2 regions of the Brevibacillus sp. AG162 genome follow, and region 2 is predicted to be linked to the other one. Evidence: a T-box and tRNA genes for the amino acid it is inferred to sense, from the RefSeq annotation. Region 2 holds a T-box; the other holds one or more tRNA genes.
What was found. The T-box of region 2 lies ahead of FB479_RS06000 (valine--tRNA ligase). A T-box ahead of a tRNA ligase gene usually reads a tRNA of that ligase, here a tRNA-Val.
Positions count from the first base shown of each region.

Region 1: it has a tRNA-Val gene. The T-box ahead of FB479_RS06000 (valine--tRNA ligase) is inferred to sense a tRNA for this amino acid. The anticodon was not compared.

Region 1 is NZ_VFNO01000001.1:231,980-238,322, reverse strand. Features, by position in the region: gene pdxK (pyridoxine/pyridoxal/pyridoxamine kinase) at 1-674, shown strand, start outside; gene rarD (EamA family transporter RarD) at 746-1,654, opposite strand; gene FB479_RS01030 (EamA family transporter) at 1,943-2,851, shown strand; gene FB479_RS01025 (DinB family protein) at 3,000-3,464, shown strand; gene FB479_RS01020 (glyoxalase superfamily protein) at 3,461-3,829, shown strand; tRNA gene FB479_RS01015 (tRNA-His) at 3,910-3,985, opposite strand; tRNA gene FB479_RS01010 (tRNA-Leu) at 4,003-4,089, opposite strand; tRNA gene FB479_RS01005 (tRNA-Val) at 4,099-4,174, opposite strand; tRNA gene FB479_RS01000 (tRNA-Glu) at 4,236-4,309, opposite strand; tRNA gene FB479_RS00995 (tRNA-Ser) at 4,318-4,410, opposite strand; gene thiM (hydroxyethylthiazole kinase) at 5,260-6,069, opposite strand; gene FB479_RS00975 (hypothetical protein) at 6,035-6,343, opposite strand, start outside.
Region 2 is NZ_VFNO01000002.1:240,495-246,837, reverse strand. Features, by position in the region: gene FB479_RS06010 (ATP-binding protein) at 19-1,257, shown strand; gene FB479_RS06005 (STAS domain-containing protein) at 1,365-1,691, shown strand; T-box leader at 1,750-1,991, shown strand; gene FB479_RS06000 (valine--tRNA ligase) at 2,049-4,721, shown strand; gene FB479_RS05995 (bifunctional folylpolyglutamate synthase/dihydrofolate synthase) at 4,765-6,138, shown strand; gene murC (UDP-N-acetylmuramate--L-alanine ligase) at 6,140-6,343, shown strand, end outside.

The DNA.
Region 1 (6,343 bases), on a different contig from region 2:
ACGAAGTGTTTCCGATCGATGTCGCGATCTTGGAAAAACAAATCGAAACCGTCCTCGCAGGAATTGGCGTAGATGCTGTAAAAACAGGGATGCTCGGAACCACTGAACTGGTTGACCTCGCTACCCGTAAAATAAAAGAATATGATTTGAAAAATGTTGTCGTTGACCCTGTGATGATCTGTAAGGGTGCAGATGAAGCACTCCATCCAGAAATTGCTGTCAGCCTGCGTGAAGTCTTGCTCCCGAACGCGACAGTTGCGACTCCTAACCTGTTCGAAGCTGGTATTCTCAGCCAAATGGGCGCACTGAAAAGTGTCGAGGACATGAAGGAAGCGGCGAAGCGCATCCACGACTTCGGTACCTCTTATGTCGTTGTAAAAGGCGGCAGCAAGCTCCAAAGCGGCAATGCTGTAGATGTTTTCTATGACGGGAAAACGCTCGAGGTATTGGAATCCGAGCGCTTTGAAACGAGCTTTACTCATGGTGCCGGCTGCACGTTCTCAGCTGCAATCTGTGCTGAATTGGCAAAAGGAAGCTCTGTACACAACGCAGTAGCTGTTGCCAAAGAGTTTATTACTGAAGCTATTCGCCACTCGTTTGCGCTCAATAAATATGTGGGACCTACTAATCACGGTGCGTACCGCATGAAAAAACACGGCGAAGCAATTTGCTAATCACGTCCTGGTAAGCAAAAACTCCTGACCATATCCGAGGCTTTCTCGGCGGGTCAGGAGTTTTCTTATGTTTACGCTTGTTTTTTGATGGCGACCTCGGCATTGATTGGGGTCGCTTTTCGTTTTATTCGCACGGAAGACACCGTAAATACGATGAGCGCAGACCAGATGAATCCAAAGCTGATGAGATGTGTTTGGGTGAAAGGCTCTCCAAACAAGAAAACAGCTGATAGGAGCGATATCGTAGGCGCCAAGTATTGAATGAAGCCTACAACGGAAAGTGGGAGTCTAGTCGTTGCTAGGGCGAACCAGTAGAGCGGCATGGCAGTAGCTACCCCCGCCAGCGTCAGCAACAAAAGTTGCCACCATGCTAAGGATGTCATCGTCTCCGTCCCATTGACCTGCAGCATCAGCAGATAACCGAAAGCAATAGGGGCCACAAACAGCGTTTCCCACGCCAGTCCAATCATCGCCTCCATTCGGACGACCTTTTTCGCCAAGCTGTAAAAAGCAAAGGTCAGGGCAAGTGATAGAGAGACCCATGGAATCTCACCGTACTGGAAGGTGATGAACATGACTCCGAAAGCCGCGAGTACAAGCGCGAGCCATTGCCCAGCATGCATTTTTTCTTTTAAGAAAATAACTCCGAGCAGTACGGTGATGAGAGGATTCATGTAGTAGCCAAGACTCGTTTGCATGACTTGATCGTTATTCACGGCCCAGATAAAAATGAGCCAGTTTGCGCTGATTAGCAGTGAACAAATCGCTAATGCTCCGAACATTTTAAAACCAGTGACCGCTCCCCACATACTGCGCCAGCGTTTCGTTACCTGAATAATGATTGCGACAAAAATAATCGACCAGACGATTCGATGAGCGAGTATCTCCCATGCCCCCATCGCCTGAAACAGCTTCCAATAGAGCGGGAGTAACCCCCAAGCCAAATACGCCACAATTGCGTAAATAATTCCCTGTCTCATCCATGCTCCTCCATGTGTTTCGCCTTCTCTTTCTCTATTGACGACTTTTTGAACTTCTTCTCTATGGAGTAGTGTAAAGGAAATACGAAAAAACAGCTATGTATTCTCACGAAGAATAAGGAGTCCCCTACACTTTCATCCGTTACCATATTACCAATGCATGCAGCTAGCTAATTACCTTAGTAGCATAGTAAAGTATGGACAAAAATTTTATTGTACCACTTTTATACCTGTAGTACAATAGTCATTATTCTTCCGAGTTTAGTCATACGAAAGGAACTTTTACTTATGACATACTGGCGATCTATCTTTTTAGTTTTACTCGGTGCGTGCAGCTACGGTGTCCTCTCAATCTTCATGAAGCATGCTTTTCAACTCGGCTTTACACCATTCGAAATGAGCGGGAGCCAATTGATTTTTGGCGGCTTGATCATGACAGTCATGGCCATCTTTTTCTCCAAGCAACGGTTTTCGTTCAAGTATTTGTTGCTTTTGGCACCAGCCAGCCTCATGATGGCCTCAACCAGTCTTTTTTACCATCAGGCTGTTAGCCGGGTCTCTGCTTCGCTCGCAATCGTTCTCCTCTTTCAGTTTACCTGGATCGGCGTCTTGCTGGAGGCGATTGTGGATCGCAAATGGCCAACCGCTGAAAAATGGGTGTCTCTGGTTATGCTTGGAGCAGGGACGGTTCTTGCAAGCGGACTTGGGGAAAGCGGCATTCAGAGCGTAGACATAGTCGGATTGATCTTCGGTCTGATGTCTGGCGCGACCTTTGCCCTGGTTATTTTCTTCAGTGGGCGAATTCTACCTGGAATGGACCCATACTTGCGAAGCGCGATTTCGATAACTATGGCAGCTCTGATGCTCTCGATTGTTTATCCACCCACTTTCCTGGTAAATGGTCAGCTTCTGCAAGGTTTGCTGCCGCTCGGTCTTTTGGTTGCGATCTTCGGTTCGGTCATCCCGATCTTCTGTTTGGCTGTCGGTGTGCCTCGGATCGGCAATGGACTGGCTACTATTTTAAGTGCAGTGGAGCTGCCAACAGTCGTGCTCTTGTCGAGCTTCGTGCTTCAAGAGACTGTCTCTCTCCCACAATGGGGTGGCGTATTCATGATTCTCGCTGCCATTTGCGTACCGCAAGTAAAATGGCGGAAACTATTCTCCCCTTCTCACGCACTCGAGCAGGAAAGAATGTAGCCCCGTTTCCTATACAAAGTATACAAATCGCGTGCAGACGAGCTGGTTCTGCACGTTTTTTTGTTGGTAGATCCCCTTCTTATAGAAGGAAGGTAGATTATCTGACTCGAATTTATTTGCGAAGACTGCCACTCAAGGGGGAAAAAGTATGGAAACACGGCATAGGGTGCTATTCCAGCAGCTAGAGGATTATCGACAGGAGACGTTAAAAGCAATTGATGGTTTGACGGATGAAGATGTAAACCACATACCCGATGGTTTCTCCAACAATATCTTGTGGAATCTAGGGCACATCTATCTCGATCAGTATTTATGGATTTCTCACCTTACAAAAGAAACGATCCCACTCCCCCCTGGCTTTAACGAATGGTTTAACTTCGGGACAAAACCTGCTGACTGGGATACACCGCCCCCGAAACTCGCCGTGCTCGTCTCCTTGTTACAAGAACAACCCAAGAAGATACAAGCTGCTTACAAGGATCGATTAGAAGAAGAGTTTCCCGCAACTGAATCCGGCATGCATACAATAGCACAGGTGCTTGTCCGAACGATTTTTCACGAAGGAGTGCACCTCGCCTCCCTCAATACGATCAGGAGGTTTCTGGGCAAATGAATCAGATCATAACACCGATTTTTCGTATGTTTGACGTTGAGAAGGCAAGAGAGTTTTATGTGGAGTTTCTAGGTTTTCAGATTGATTGGGAGCATCGTTACGAGGATCATTTTCCTTTGTACATGCAAATTTCCTCTCCCTCATGCACGCTTCATCTGTCCGAGCATCACGGGGATGCTTGTCCTGGCTCAGCGATTCGCGTACAGGTAGAGAACATTGAGCTTTTTCATCAGTCACTGTTGCGTCAAGGATACAAGTACGCTTGTCCCGGTCTAGAGGAGACGCCGTGGGGAACACATGAAGTGAGCGTGACCGATCCTTTTGGCAATCGCCTTCACTTTTATGAGCCTGTCGATCATTCGTAAGCAAATACAAAGAAAGCCCAGCCGGAGTTCCTTTACAGGAGCCACCGCTGGGCTATATCATTTTACAATGTTAACATAGATGGGGCGATCGATGGGACTTGAACCCACGAGTGCCGGAGCCACAATCCGGTGCGTTAACCCCTTCGCCACGACCGCCATGTATAGGGTTTGCTTGGTGCGGTCGAGAGGACTTGAACCTCCACGGTGTTGCCACCACTAGAACCTGAATCTAGCGCGTCTGCCAATTCCGCCACGACCGCATATAAAAATGGTGGAGGCTGACGGGATCGAACCGCCGACCCTCTGCTTGTAAGGCAGATGCTCTCCCAGCTGAGCTAAGCCTCCCTACCCCAAACCAGTTGTTGGGGCCCCTGCAAAGCATTCACATCACTTTGTGGGGTATAAGTGACCCGTAGGGGATTCGAACCCCTGTATGACAGCGTGAAAGGCTGCTGTGTTAAACCGCTTCACCAACGGGCCAAGTAAGATGGCGGATGGAGTGGGATTTGAACCCACGAGACGGTTCGACACCGCCTACACGATTTCCAATCGTGCTCCTTCGGCCGCTCGGACATCCATCCATTGAGCCTGCAAGCGTTCGCTTCGGCAAGAATTAATCTATCATATTCACAACGTGATTTCAAGTGATATTTTGAAAGTTTTCCCCTTGTTCGGCCAAAAAAAGGGAGATTGCCTAAAGCAACTTCACTTTCTGTTCAATATGATACAAGTAGTATGCCTTTACAAGACGGAGTGATGTCAGTTGTCAAAAAGAAAGCGCCGTTCAGGAGGCTTCCCCTGTTTGTACGGAAACTGGTGTGGGCCTGGATGCTCCGGACCGGGGGCGCCGATTGATGACGTCGACAGATGCTGCAAGAGGCATGATAATTGCTATCGAAAGCACGGCTATTTTTCTTGTCACTGCGATCAGGAGCTCGTACGCTGCCTTCGAAATAAAGTAAACAACTCAACGGAAAAAGGGAGAATGGCCGGACTCATTTCGAATTTTTTCTCTCGAACAGGGTGCTTCCCCAACAATCCCCACTAGTACTTTCTGAATCGTTCTCCTTGTCAGTTTTCATCCAAAAAACGGTAACAACTTGGACATGAATCAGACATAATTCCCTTGTTTTTCCTTGTATTTTTTTGGTACTCTATTGAATGTCCAAGGAGGGTACGCAGCGTGGAATTGCACATACGAACAGACGCCAGTGTGGCGCTGCCGTTAAAGAGAGAAATTATTTGTCATGGTATTTCCCGTTTTTATGTCCGTCCATACGATGATGATCAAGTAGAATTTATATTCCTAGCACTTTCAGAGCACCAGAAGAAGCTACTGTCTTATTCACTACGAAATTACAGCTACTGTCTAACATATCTAGCCTAATCGTTCTACGGCCATTTTTCTCCCCTTTTTTAAAGGGGAATTTTTATTCTTTTTTTTCGATATACCCAAAACGGCGAACATCGTCTGCGGTCAAGTTATGCAAAGCATTCAAAAATTCGATTTGGAAACTGCCTGGACCTACTTCTGCTGCTTTCTCTGCTGCCAGTTGAGCAGCAACACCGTAGCATACCAATGCCGCAGCTCCTGCGATCAGCTTGTCATTTGAAATGGCTGCAAACGCTCCCATAACAGACGTTAACAAACAGCCTGTTCCGGTTACCTTCGTTAAGATTGGATGACCATTATGGATCGAGTAAGTTGTTTCTCCATCCGAAATCACATCGACCTTCCCGGTAATCGCAACGATTGTCCTCAGCTTTTTCGCTGCTGCTCTCGCTAGGTCCTGGACATCTCCGCCCGCTTCCTTCGCATCTACACCTTTAATCTCCCAGCGCTCCCCGATGACATTGGCAATCTCGGCAGCATTTCCTCTAATGAGGGTAAGGTCCAGTTCCTGCGCAAGATGTTGACTTGTCTCGGTTCGGTACGATGTTGCTCCCGCTCCCACTGGATCAAACAAAACAGGCACGCCATGCTGATTCGCCGATTTTCCTGCGATCAGCATCGCTTCGATCTCATGCTCATTCAATGTCCCTATATTCAATACAAGAGACCCGGCGATCTTTGCCATGTCTGCCACCTCCTGTTTGGCATACGCCATGACAGGTGATGCACCAAGAGCTAACAAGCCGTTCGCTGTAAAGTTCGTGACAACAACGTTCGTCATGTTATGGACAAGTGGATTCTCCTCACGCACTTTAATTAGTAATTGTCCGATTGTCTCCAGAATCATGATCGTTACCCCTTTCCTCTTGAGCGGCGACTCGTGGAATCATCTTGTACACTTCGATGACTTCCCCTAATATAGAATGCTCTTGCATGACGCCAATGATGATATACGAGTGTTTTAAGATGGGTAATTCGTGCATGTCAGCTACAATTTTCCATACCTTTCCATCATCATCCGTCACGCTAGCACTGAAGGAGACTCTTCCCGCCCCTTCTTTCAAGATGTCCACGGCATCAAGGACTCCGATTATTTTTATCCGATCATCTGGATGCATGAT
Region 2 (6,343 bases):
TGAATAGGAGGATGAACTGTGATTTTGTGTGAGCGTTGTCCGGACAATCCCACTTGTGATAATTGCCTTGTCGCGCTACGTTCTGGCGGTGCAGCAAACAAAGTAGTTCCGGCCCGCACTGTAAAGGTGACGAACCTAGCAACGATGGAATCGTTCCAGGCAAAGCTGGTAGCAGTGAGCCGGACGACCATTGGGTTAAGCAGTTCTGATCATGATTTGCACGGACGAATAGAAATAGAGCTCGCCTATGATTTCCGAATTATCGGTAGCGGATTGCGCGGTATAGCAGGTGATCCTTACTACATTATCGATATCGAAAAAGTTTTGCGACGGGAAGATGTTCTGGAGCGATTGCTCCTGGAAGAATTTCATACGTGGCACATGAGTGGCGAATTGGACCCGGCAGACGTCTTGTTACATTGGAAGGATCGAGACGACGAGCGGGGGCGATTAATAAAACAAGAGATTCAGAAGCTATCGATACTGCGTCAGATCGAGACCATTTTCCTCTATCTTTACGATGAAGGGAAAGTGCGTCCGCTGGGTGACGTTCGCGCGAATGTGGAAGTAGAGCGAGAAATGCAACGACTGGTCGAAGAGGCGGCTGGAACGGGCGGACCTGTGAGAGAGCAAATTGTCACCACTGATGGCAAAAAGGTATTTGAATTATACACATCTGTATTGCCAGATCGGACCTGTGGAATCGCCTTGATTGATGTCACTGCCGTTATTGCAGAAGAACGAAAACGCAAAAGACGGGAATGGGAGATCTACAGAGATATTCTGGGTGTGGTCACAGAAGGTAAGCTGTTGTTGCTTAGTGATGAAGAATTATTTTTCTTGCTTCGAGAAGGGCATAAGCTCTTGGCAATCGATATCCGTTTACCGGAGCAGCTTGCAGAACTGCGTAAATTGTTCAAGCAAGCTTTGGAACCACAAGGCATTTCTGATAAACGATTGCTGCAGTTTCTCGTTGCGGTCAACGAAGCTGCTTCCAATACGTTGAAGCACGGAAATGGCGGTGTGGTTACGTTGTACCTATCAAATGACAGACAGATGTGTCGGGCTGTGATTCATGATGAGGGACAAGGAATTTTGCTCGAGGATATTCCACGAGCTACCCTACAGCAAGGATTTTCTACGCGCCACTCACTTGGGGCCGGTTTTCACGTGATCCTGCAATACTGTGATCGTGTTTATTTGAGCAGCTCGCTGGCAGGTACAAAGCTTATTTTAGAATGTAACCTTTCGCGTTAAGCAACGATTTCCAAAAAGCCAAATGTTTGCAAGTGAATGAAAATGGGTAATATAGTAAAAGGACGAGCAGATTGGGTGTACCGATACCTATTGAGAGGAGTTTGAGCATGGACTACCGCGCAACAGAGGCGAACGGACAGGCTACATTGTTTTTCGTCGGAGAGTTGGACATGGCTGTAGGAGATCGAGTAGGTGAATTGCTCCAGCAGTATGGAGGGCGAAATCAATCCGTTACCGTCGATTTTCAAGGTGTCTCCTTTGTAGATTCTTCCGGTATTGGAAGCCTGTTTTTTACCACGAAAGAACTGTTGGCCATGGGCAAACAGGTAGAAATCGTCAATGTCCGAGAAGAAATTCTCGATATTTTGGGCGTGCTCGGTTTTACCGAAGCACTGGGCATTGCAGTTGGAAAAGTGGGCGAAACCCGGGTTTGACGCCAAACAGCGTGATTGTATATAATAGTGAAAGCTAACAATAAGACAACTACATACGATATGAACGATGAGTGGGAAGAGTAAGTCAGGACGCCTTGGCAGAGAGGAGAATCAGTAGCTGCGAGATTCTCTAAGGTCATGAATGGCTGAAGGTCGCCCAGGAGTTTTTTCGGTGAAAGCACGTGCCTAGCCGAGACCGGTTCGCAACCGTTATCTTGTCAGAGTGAACACACCATAAGCATGAGGTTTATCGTGTGTTAACAAAGGTGGTACCGCGAAAATAATCCTTTCGTCCTTTGCGATGAAGGGTTTTTTTATTTTTTGCAAAGCAAGTTATGCGAATAGGAGGAGTCGTACATGTCTACACAGCCAACAACCGACATCGACCAATTGCTGCCGAAAAACTATGATCCAAAAGCAGCAGAGAACAAATGGTATCCGTATTGGATCGAAAAACAATTTTTCAAGGCAGAACGTGACCCGAATAAACGTCCGTTTACGATTGTCATTCCACCGCCGAACGTAACTGGTAAATTGCATTTGGGCCACGCGCTGGATACGACTTTGCAAGATATCATTACACGTACAAAGCGTATGCAAGGCTACAGCGCCCTGTTCTTGCCAGGTATGGACCACGCTGGTATTGCAACCCAAGCGCGCGTAGAAGCTACCTTGCGTGAAGAAGGCATCTCTCGCCATGATCTGGGCCGCGAAAAATTCGTGGAAAAGGTATGGGAGTGGAAGCACATTTACGCTTCGCATATTCGTGAGCAGTGGGAAAAGCTCGGTCTTGCCCTGGATTACTCCCGCGAGCGTTTTACGATGGATGAAGGCTTGTCCCAAGCTGTACGCGAAGTATTTGTTCGCCTGTACGAAAAAGGTTTGATCTATCGTGGGAACCGGATCATTAACTGGGACCCGGCTGCCCGTACAGCTCTGTCTGATATTGAAGTAATCTACAAGGAAGTAAAAGGTGCGCTGCATCACATGCGTTATCCATTGGCAGATGGCACCGGTTATATCGAAGTAGCTACAACTCGTCCTGAAACGATGCTCGGTGATACGGCTGTAGCGGTACACCCGGAAGATGAGCGTTACAAGGACATGATCGGCAAAACCGTGATTTTGCCAATCGTAGGACGCGAAATTCCAATCGTAGCCGATGACTACGTTGATCCTGAGTTTGGTTCTGGCGCTGTAAAAATTACGCCAGCACACGATCCGAATGACTTTGAATTGGGTCTTCGTCATCAGTTGCCACAAATCGTTGTCATGGATGAAACGGGCACGATGAACGAGCTGGCAGGTATCTACAAAGGGTTGGATCGCTTTGCATGCCGCAAGCAAATCATCAAAGACTTGACTGAGCAAGGTGTTATGTTCAAGGTTGAAGAGCATATTCATCAGGTTGGACATAGTGAGCGCAGCGATGCTGTCGTAGAACCATACCTTTCTACCCAATGGTTCGTAAAAATGCAGCCTTTGGCTGACGAAGCACTGGCTAATGCAAACAGCCCTGAGAGCGTGAAATTCGTCCCAGAGCGCTTCAAGACGAATTACCTGCGTTGGATTGAAAACATCCGCGACTGGTGCATCTCCCGTCAGCTTTGGTGGGGTCACCGAATTCCTGCATGGTATTGCGGAGATTGTAACGAAACGATTGTATCTCGTACGGACGTGACGGAGTGCCCAAGCTGCCACAGCCACAAGCTGGAGCAGGATAACGACGTTCTCGATACATGGTTCTCCTCTGGTCTATGGCCGTTCTCGACATTGGGCTGGCCAGAAGAATCCGAGGACATGAAGTACTTCTATCCAACCAATGTCCTGGTAACAGGGTACGATATTATCTTCTTCTGGGTTGCTCGCATGATGTTCTCCGGTCTTGAATTTACCGGGAAAAGTCCGTTTGAATCCGTCTTGATCCACGGTATTATTCGTGACTCCGAGGGCCGCAAAATGTCCAAATCACTTGGCAACGGTGTCGATCCGATGGAAGTGATTGAGAAGTACGGAGCGGATGCGCTGCGCTACACACTGGCGACAGGGAACTCCCCAGGGAATGACCAACGCTTCTATTGGGAAAAGGTGGAGGCAAACCGCAACTTCGCGAACAAGATTTGGAATGCGTCCCGTTTTGCCTTGATGAACCTGGCTGACTTCAAATACGAGGAAATCGATTTGAGCGGTGAGCTGTCTACACCAGACAAATGGATTCTCTCCCGCCTGCAAGCGACAATCACAGATGTAACCCGTCTGTCCGATGCATTTGAATTCGGTGAAGCAGGACGTGTGCTTTACAACTTCATTTGGGATGACCTGTGTGACTGGTATATCGAGATGGCGAAGCTGCCGCTGTACGGTACAGATGAAGCGGCGAAGAAAACAACCCAATCCGTTCTGGTGACGGTTCTGGATCAAACACTCAAGCTGTTGCATCCGTTCATGCCGTTCATCACGGAGGAAATTTGGCAGGCATTGCCGCACCAAGGCGAGAGCATCACAGTAGCACCTTGGCCAACCGTTAACGAGCAATGGATTTTTGCTGAAGCAGAAAGCGAAATGAACCAGTTGATGGATATCATCCGCAGCGTACGCAACATCCGTGCAGAAGTAAACGTACCGATGTCCAAGAAAATTGAGCTCTTGATCAAGCCTAGCGATGCATTGTCCGCTGAGCGCCTGACACGCGGTGAACACTACCTCACTCGCTTCTGCAACCCAGAGCGTCTGGAAATCAGTCTGGATCTGGCTACGCCTGATAAAGCGATGTCTGCTGTGATCACGGGAGCAGAATTGTTCCTTCCACTGGCAGGCTTGATCGATATCGAGCAAGAGCTGAAGCGTCTGGAAAAAGAAGTGGCAACACTCAACGGCGAAGTGGAGCGCATTGAGAAAAAGCTCAACAATGCCGGATTTATGGCGAAAGCACCTGAAAAAGTAGTCGAAGAGGAAAAAGCGAAGATGGCAGACTACATGGATAAGCGGGATAAAGTGATTGCAAGACTTGCCGAATTGAAGGGCGAATGATCCGCCATACCATCGCATATTTTTGAGAATGGAGCATTGTGGTATGCATGCAGAAGAAGGGTTTGTAGAATACACGCAAGCGCTCGACTGGCTGCATGGACTGCTCAGGTTCGGTCAACGGCCGGGGCTTGAGAGAATGCAGTGGGTTTTAGAGCAAGTAGGACATCCTGAGCGGAGAATCCCATTTATTCATGTGGCTGGCACCAATGGAAAAGGTTCAACCTGCGCATTCCTAACGCAAATGCTGATGGAAGCCGGATATAGTGTAGGTACATTTACCTCCCCTTATTTGGTTGATTTCCGTGAACGCATCCGTTACAACGGCAGCATGATCGCGGAAGAAGATCTATTGCAGCTGGTGAATGAAGTCAAGGTATGGGTGCAACGATGCGAACAAGAAACAGAGTTCGGTTCTCCTACCGAATTTGAAGTGATTACGCTGATCGCCATTCTTTATTTTTCAAGAGTGGCGAGACCAGCGGTAGTCGTATGGGAAACAGGACTAGGCGGGCGATTGGATTCGACGAACGTCGTCCTTCCGCTTATTTCGGTCATCACGAATATCGGCATGGACCATACACAAGTGTTGGGAGAAAGCTTGGAAGAGATTGCCCGGGAAAAAGCGGGGATTATCAAACCGGGTGTTCCTGTCGTCACAGGTGAGGTCAGGCCTGAACTTCTCGCGGTTTTTGAGGAGCGCGCCAGACAAACGAAGAGTACGCTATACCATATAGGTGAACATTTCCAGGCAGAGCAGGTAGAGGAGCAACTGGGTGAACAACAGTTTCGTTACAAAAGCATTCACCGTCGTGCAGAAGCATCCTACCGCCTTACCATGAATGGCATTCACCAAACAACCAATGCAGCCGTTGCTTTAATGACCATCGATATCCTGCGAAATTACTTCTCTTTCTTGCTGGAGGAAGAAGAAATATCTCGCGGTTTGCAACAAACACGTTGGCCTGGTCGTCTAGAAGTCATCTCTCCAAGACCAATGGTTATCTTGGATGGGGCACATAATCAGGAAGGAATGGAGGCGCTTGTAAGCAGTCTGGATCGGTTGTTGCCGGACGGAGTACAGTTGCATTTGCTCTTTTCTGGATTGGCAGATAAGCCGCTTGCCAAAATGGCAGAGTCGCTCGCACCAGTAAAGTCAAAAATCAAAAAGCTGCATGTGACAACCTTTGACTTCCCGCGTGCAGCCGAAGCCAATAGCTTACAAGAGTCGTTTATAGCCGGTGGCTGGGAGCAGGAGTTTCTCGATGCAGTCCCAGACTGGCGGGCGTTTCTCCATTCTTGGATGCGGGAGAAGCAATCAGCGAAGGCGGATGACTGGTTGGTCGTCTGCGGTTCGCTCTACTTCATCGCCCAAGTACGCGCATTCTTTCCCACTATAGTAGAAGAGGCAGGTGAATAGGGTGGATCAGGCCCAACACGTCCACTTTGTGGGCATCGGCGGTTATGGCATGAGTGCCATTGCCCGCGTCTTGATCGACCTTGGATACAAGGTAACCGGCTCCGATGTCGCCATGAACGATTTGGCGAAAAAGCTGGAAGCAAGAGGGGCGGTCATTCATATTGGCCATAATGCTGCCCACGTGGAGGGAGCAGACAGCATCGTA